3 regions of the Mesorhizobium sp. BR1-1-6 genome follow, and region 1 is predicted to be linked to each of the others. Evidence: riboswitches for the same ligand, from Rfam matches in the RefSeq annotation. Region 1 holds a riboswitch; each other region holds the start of a gene.
The links. Region 1 has a riboswitch for cobalamin ahead of LB545_RS13395 (CbtB domain-containing protein). Riboswitches for the same ligand answer to the same signal wherever they lie in the genome.
Positions count from the first base shown of each region.

Region 1 (2,192 bases):
GCAGTTCATCACCTTGCGCAGCGCATGGCCGGTGACCAGCGCCTCCAGCGGCCAACTGCCAAGATTGCCGGAGGCGGGGTCGAAGGAGGCCTGCGCCGAGCCGGCCGCATCCTTTTGCAGGTTGATGAACACGAAGCCGCGCCACACCGAAAGTGCGACGCCATAAAGCGGATGATCGGCCTTGTCGAAGCCGTCCGGCAGCGATTTCGACGGCACGCGCACGAGGTCGCCGCGAAGCGAATAGGACCAGGCGTGGTAAGGGCAGGTGATCAGTCGCGCCTTCAGTCGGCCCTCGCTCACCTGGCAGAGCTGCGAGCCGCGATGCCGGCAAGTGTTGTGGAAAGCGCGCAACTCGCCGGTTTCGTCGCGCAGCAAGACGATCTCCTGTGTGCCGACGCGGAAGGTGCGGAAATCCAGGGGGTGGGCCAGCTCGGCCTCGCGGCAGACGAGCAGCCAGCTCCGATACCAGATGGCGTCGAGATCCTGTTGATAGGCGCCTGCATCCCAATAGGCCGCCGACGGCAACGTCGCTTCCGCCCGGGTCAAACCATTGTGGGATGCGGGGTTGCTCGAGCTGGGCTGCATGGCTGGCTTCCTGTGATGCGCGCAAGCCGACACCTGGCCGGCAAGATTGTCAATTGGGGCATCGGCGGTTCCAGGACAGCACGGCGTATTCGCGATGGTTGCTGGCGGAATTTGGTTTGCCGCGAGCGCCGATTCTGCCTATAGTCCAGTCTGTCGTCGGTTCCGTTTGGAACCAAGAGGGAATGCGGTGCGGGCTGACCTGTCGCCCAAAGCCGTCGCTGCCCCCGCAACTGTGTGCGGTAGTCCTCTCCATATGCCACTGAAGATTTTCTTCGGGAAGGTGGGGAAGGGCGCTGATCCGCGAGCCAGGAGACCTGCCGGCGACAGGAAACTGACTTCGATGCCCTCGGGTGGAGGGTGAAAGGACAAGGCATGAATACCGCTTCCGTCTCTCTCGGCGCCTCCGTCTCCTCGCAATCGCGCCTCATGCAGCTTGCGCTCGCGGCGCTGCTCGGCCTTTTCGTTGTCGGCTTTGTCGGGTTCTCGCATATCGATGCGGTCCACAATGCCGCCCACGACTATCGCCACTCGATGGCGTTTCCCTGCCACTGATAGGGATTTGACATCATGAACCTGTTTCGCAACGTCGTGTTCATCGCGGCGATCGCAGGGCTCGTGGCAGGTGTCGTTCTCGCCTGCATGCAGGCCTATGCCACCGTGCCGTTGATCCTGAAGGCGGAAGTCTACGAACAGGCCGGCGGCGGCCACCACCACGACCATACCGCACCGGCCCCGACCGACAACAACGCCATGAACTCTGCCGCCCCGGCGGGCAATGCCATGAGCTCCGCCGCGCCGGCAGCCGCTGAAGCTGTTCCGGCTGAAGAGGAAGGCTGGGCGCCGGCCGACGGCTTCGAGCGCTTCGCCTTCAGCGTGCTTGCCAACATCGTCACCGGCATCGGCTTCGCGCTGGTTCTGGTCGCGGTTTCGGAATTCGCGGGCGGCATCGGCAATTGGCGCCAGGGCGCGTTCTGGGGCCTGGCCGGCTTTGCCGTATTCACGCTGGCACCCGGCCTTGGCCTGCCGCCGGAACTGCCGGCGATGCCGGCGGCCGACCTGACGGCACGCCAGATCTGGTGGTGGGCCACCGTGGCGGCGACCGCGGCCGGCATCGGCCTGATCGCCTTCCGCAAGTCGCTGCCGCTTGCGGTCCTTGCCGTCTTGCTGATCATCGCGCCGCATATTGTTGGCGCGCCGCAGCCCGACAGTTTCGAGACTCTGATCCCGGAAGGACTGCACCATCAGTTCGTGGTGGCGGTGACAGTGACCAACCTGGTGTTCTGGTTGGTGCTCGGCGTCGCCGTCGGCGTGGTGCGCGGGCGCTTCACCGGCACGGCGAGCAGCCTGCGCGACAGCTTTGCCTGATCGCGGCAAGCTGACTTTCATCATTGGCGGCGCGCGCTCCGGCAAGAGCGCGCACGCCGAGACGCTGACGATGGCCCTGCCACCGCCCTGGGCCTATATCGCCACGGCGCAAGCCTATGATGACGAGATGAGGGAGCGTATCGCATTGCACCGGTCGCGGCGCGGTAAAGGCTGGACGACCATCGACGCATCGCTTGACCTTGTCGGAGCGCTGGAAGCCTTGCCGGCCAACCAACCGGTGC
Region 1 is NZ_JAIUHZ010000005.1:289,974-292,165, reverse strand. Features, by position in the region: gene LB545_RS13400 (aromatic ring-hydroxylating oxygenase subunit alpha) at 1-585, opposite strand, end outside; cobalamin riboswitch at 726-922, shown strand; gene LB545_RS13395 (CbtB domain-containing protein) at 958-1,137, shown strand; gene LB545_RS13390 (CbtA family protein) at 1,153-1,950, shown strand; gene cobU (bifunctional adenosylcobinamide kinase/adenosylcobinamide-phosphate guanylyltransferase) at 1,943-2,192, shown strand, end outside.

Region 2 (2,192 bases), on a different contig from region 1:
GTTGGTTTCACCAGCCATCATTCATCCTTTCATCAGTCGCCCGACATGGGCGGCGACCGAAAATGCCAATCCTTGCAGATCGTAGCCGCCCTCGAGCAGGCTGACGAGCCGGTTGCCGCTGTGGCGCGCCGCGCGCTGCATGAGTTGGCCGGTCGCCCAGTCGAAATCATCCTCGGTCAGGTTGATCTCGGCCAGCGGGTCGCGATGATGCGCATCGAAGCCGGCCGAAATGATGATCAGGTTGGGTGCAAAATTGTCGAGCGAGGGCAGCACGCGCGACAGGAAGGCATCGCGGAACGCCTCGCTGCCGGTCTGCGGCGCAAGCGGCGCGTTGACGATGTTGCCGGCGCCGGTTTCGTTCTTTGCTCCGGTGCCCGGGTAGAGCGGCATCTGGTGCGTCGAGCAATAAAGCACGGACGGATCGTCCCAGAAAATATCCTGCGTGCCGTTGCCGTGATGCACGTCCCAGTCGACGATGGCGACACGTTCGATATCGTGTTTGTGCTGTGCATAACGTGCGGCGATGGCCGCCGTGTTGAACAGGCAGAAGCCCATCGCGGTCGCTTTCTCGGCATGATGGCCGGGCGGCCGGGCGGCGACGAAAACGTTGTCTGCCCTGCCGGCAAAGACGTCGTCGACGGCGGCGTTGGCGGCGCCGATCGCGGTGATCGCCGCCTGCCAGCTCTTCGGGCTGGCCGTTGTGTCGGCATCGATGCGGGCGATGCCCGTCTCGGGAATGGCGGCGCGTACCCGCTCGACGAAATCCTCGGGATGCGCGTAGAGAATGGTGGCCTCGTCGCCTTCCGGCGCCTCGAGGCGGTCGAGCGCGGCAAAAGCCTCGTCGTCGAGCACGCGCTCGATGGCGCGCAAGCGGTCCGGCCGCTCCGGATGGCCGGGCGGCGTGATGTGCTCAAGGAAGATCGGATGGGTGTAGAGACGAGTGGCCATGCCCCCTATCTAGTGCCCCGGCGCGGCGATGGCCATGCGTTGCGGCCTGATGGCTGGGGAAAATCGCGCCTGCGTCCATTCGCGTCGCCGCGGGGATTGGCGGCGCAGGGGCTTCGTCGTAAAGTCCCGGCCACTGCCTGGTGCCCGCCGCGAGCGGGAGAATCGGGAACACGGTTTGATACCGTGGCGTGCCCAACGCTGTAAGGGGGACCGCGCCGGTAAATGCCACTGTCGATGACGGGAAGGCGCCGGATGCGGGTTGATCCCGAGCCAGAAGACCGGCCTGGCAGGCATCGTCATCCGCATGGTCAGGCGGACGGCAGTTGATTGCAATCGCAAGGGGACAAGCGATGCCGGACAATATGACCATCCCCGTGGGTGACGGATTCGACCAGATGGCGCGCGATGCGGTCTACCGCGCCATGTTCACGCGGCGCGATGTTCGCAGCCATTTTACATCAGAGGCCGTCGACGACGAGGTCTTGGCGCGGCTGCTGCTTGCCGCCCATCACGCGCCATCGGTCGGCTTCATGCAGCCATGGAATTTCATCGTCATTCGTGGCACCGAACGACGGGAACAGGTGCGCGACCTGTTCCTCGCGGCGCGCGAGCAGGAATTGCCGGCGATCGAGGAAGAGCGGCGGGCGCTCTACCGCAAGCTCAAGCTGGAAGGCATCTGCGAAAGCGCGCTCAACATCTGTATCACCTGCGACCGCCGACGCTCACAGGGTTCGCCGCTGGGACGCTGGCACAATCCCGAGATGGATCTCTACAGCACGGTCTGCGCGGTGCAGAATTTCTGGCTGGCGGCGCGCGCCGAAGGCGTCGGCGTCGGCTGGGTCAGCATTATCGAGGCGCAGGCGTTGAAAGACCTTCTGTCGATTCCCGGGCATGTGACGCCGGTGGCCTATCTCTGTGTCGGCCGTGTCTCGGAGTTCGCGCCGAAACCGGACCTCGAAACACATGGCTGGGGGCGGCGGCTGCCGCTGCCCGAGCTGATCATGAGCGAGACGTTTTGCGGACAGGGCGAAGTTCCGCTCAAATCAACGATCGCACGCCTCAAGGCGGCAACATGCGAAAAGTCTGACAAACCCTTGATTTGATTGCCGATACGGCATGCGCAGCGCGCTGCCGGCGGCCTGCCGTCGTCAGGCGGCTCCGGCATCCTTCCTCAACAATCCTTCGAGCAGTTGCTTGAATGCCGCCACCACGGTCTTCGACGTCGCTTCCGGGTCGTTCGAATT
Region 2 is NZ_JAIUHZ010000004.1:214,995-217,186, reverse strand. Features, by position in the region: gene LB545_RS11040 (exodeoxyribonuclease VII small subunit) at 1-18, opposite strand, end outside; gene LB545_RS11035 (histone deacetylase family protein) at 22-948, opposite strand; cobalamin riboswitch at 1,070-1,250, shown strand; gene bluB (5,6-dimethylbenzimidazole synthase) at 1,299-2,051, shown strand; gene LB545_RS11025 (TetR/AcrR family transcriptional regulator) at 2,097-2,192, opposite strand, start outside.
Region 2: it holds a riboswitch for cobalamin, as region 1 does, so the genes downstream of both, bluB (5,6-dimethylbenzimidazole synthase) here and LB545_RS13395 (CbtB domain-containing protein) in region 1, are expected to answer to the same signal.

Region 3 (2,192 bases), on a different contig from region 1:
TTATTGCAAGGCGCTGCGGCGGCACGGCATCGAAGTCGATCCCGGCCTGATTGTGGACGGTTTTATCAACGAAGCCAGTGGCTACGCGGTGACACCGCAAGTCATGCGGTCGAAGGATCCGCCGACCGCGATTATCTTCAACAACGACTCGATGGCGCTCGGCGGCTGCAAAGCGCTCGCCGAAATGGGGATCAAGCCCGGGCAGGATGTCGCGGTGATCGTCATCGTCGACACGCCGCTCTGCCGTTATTTCTCGCCGGCGCTGACCGGCTTTCGTCCGAGCCTTGACCCGATGGGGCGGCGGCTCGGCGAAATCCTGCTCGCCTCGCTCCCGGCTTTCGCCGGCGCGAAAGGGCCAGAGATCATTCGCGAGGTCTGGCCGCTGGAACTGGTGGCGCGCGATAGTGATTGACCACACGTTTGTATCGTTATAACAGAACATGCATCGACCTTGCCTCGACGCTGCCTGCATCCTAGGCTGCGACTCGTGATGGTCCCCGCGCCGCAAGGCGAGGGGTGAAAAGGGAACATGGTGAGGCCCGATTTTCGGGTCGAAGCCATGGCTGCCCCCGCAACTGTAAGCGGCGAGCAAAATCCGAGAAGCCACTGGCCGGCAAGGCTGGGAAGGCAGGATGGCGCAACGACCCGCGAGCCAGGAGACCTGCCATCTGCATGGGTTGACCGGACGGGGTGTGCCGGGAGGAGACGCGGGGTTCGGTCTTGTCGACCGGTTCAAGCCAGCTTCCTTCCGTCGCCATTTTTGAAAGTGACGGAAGTTGGACGGCTCCATCGATCGCATTCACTGCATTCCCATGCATCGCATCATCGTGTGCACGCTTTGCCGCGATATCGCCACCGAGGTGAATTCAGGCCAGCGTCCGGCAGGATTGGCAAGCAAGACGCTGGCCCGTATTCCGGCAGGCCCTGCAAGGAATTGCCCATGACCGCGCCGCTTCTCGATGCCCGCGACCTGGCCGCAGCGGCGGATGGCCTGCATCTGGTGTATCCGGTCAGCCTTTCGGTGGCGGCGGGCGACCGTCTCGCCATCATCGGTCCCAACGGCGCCGGCAAGACGACATTGCTGCGCATGCTATCGGGCATGCTGAGGCCGAGTTCGGGCGAAGTGAAGCTAACCGGGCGCTTGCTGGACAGGATTTCGACCGCCGAGCGGGCGCTGCACATCGCCGTCGTCGGCCAGACCGATCAACCGGATCCACGGCTGGCGGTGATCGACTATGTCGAGCTCGGCCGGGTTCCGCATACCGGCCACAGGCACAGGAGCGAGGAACGCGACATTGTCGTCGAGGCGCTGCGCCGGACCGGGCTGTTGCCGCTGCTTGGCCGCACCATCGGCTCGCTGTCGGGCGGCGAGCGCCAGCGCGCCCAGCTTGCCCGCGCCATCGCGCAGGAGCCGAAGATCCTGTTCCTCGACGAGCCGACCAACCATCTCGACCCGCGGGCGCGCAGCGAGTTGCTCGAACTGGTTGCAGGCCTCGGCATGACCGTGATCGCGGTGCTGCACGATCTGGCGCTGGTGACGCCTTTCGCCACCAGGGTCGCGGTGATGAGCCATGGCCGGTTGCATGTGCTGGCGCCGCCACGCGAAGCACTCACCCAGCAGCTGATCCGCGAGATCTTCGGTATCGAGGTCTTTAGGTTGCGCCACCCGACGGAGGACCGCGAGCTGACGGTGTTCGAGGTTCCGAACCGTGCCGCGCCATCTTCGTGATCGAAGCCATTTCCGGCAGATCCTGTTCAACAAGGAGCAACATCCGTGAAACGCCTTGCCGTGTCTCTTGCCTTCTCCCTGCTCGGCTCTACGGCCTTCGCCTTTCCGGTGACGGTCGACAGCTGCGGCAAGCCGCTGACCTTCGACGCGCCTCCAAAGCGCGCCGTCATTCACGATCTCAACATGGCCGAGATGGCCTTCGCACTGAAGCTGCAGCCGTCGATCGTCGGCCTGACCGGCATCACTGGATGGTACAAGGTCACTCCCGAATTCAAGGCCGAACAGAGCTCGATCCCCGAACTGGCGCCCAAATATCCGACGCTGGAAAACCTGGTCGCTGTCGAGCCCGACTTCTTCTTCGCCGGCTGGTATTACGGCATGAAGCCGGGCGGCGAGGTGACGCCCGATACGCTGGCGCCACACGGCATCAAGACCCTGGTGCTGACGGAAAGCTGCGTCCATC
Region 3 is NZ_JAIUHZ010000009.1:111,345-113,536, forward strand. Features, by position in the region: gene LB545_RS18830 (LacI family DNA-binding transcriptional regulator) at 1-412, shown strand, start outside; cobalamin riboswitch at 475-684, shown strand; gene LB545_RS18835 (ABC transporter ATP-binding protein) at 941-1,729, shown strand; gene LB545_RS18840 (ABC transporter substrate-binding protein) at 1,775-2,192, shown strand, end outside.
Region 3: it holds a riboswitch for cobalamin, as region 1 does, so the genes downstream of both, LB545_RS18835 (ABC transporter ATP-binding protein) here and LB545_RS13395 (CbtB domain-containing protein) in region 1, are expected to answer to the same signal.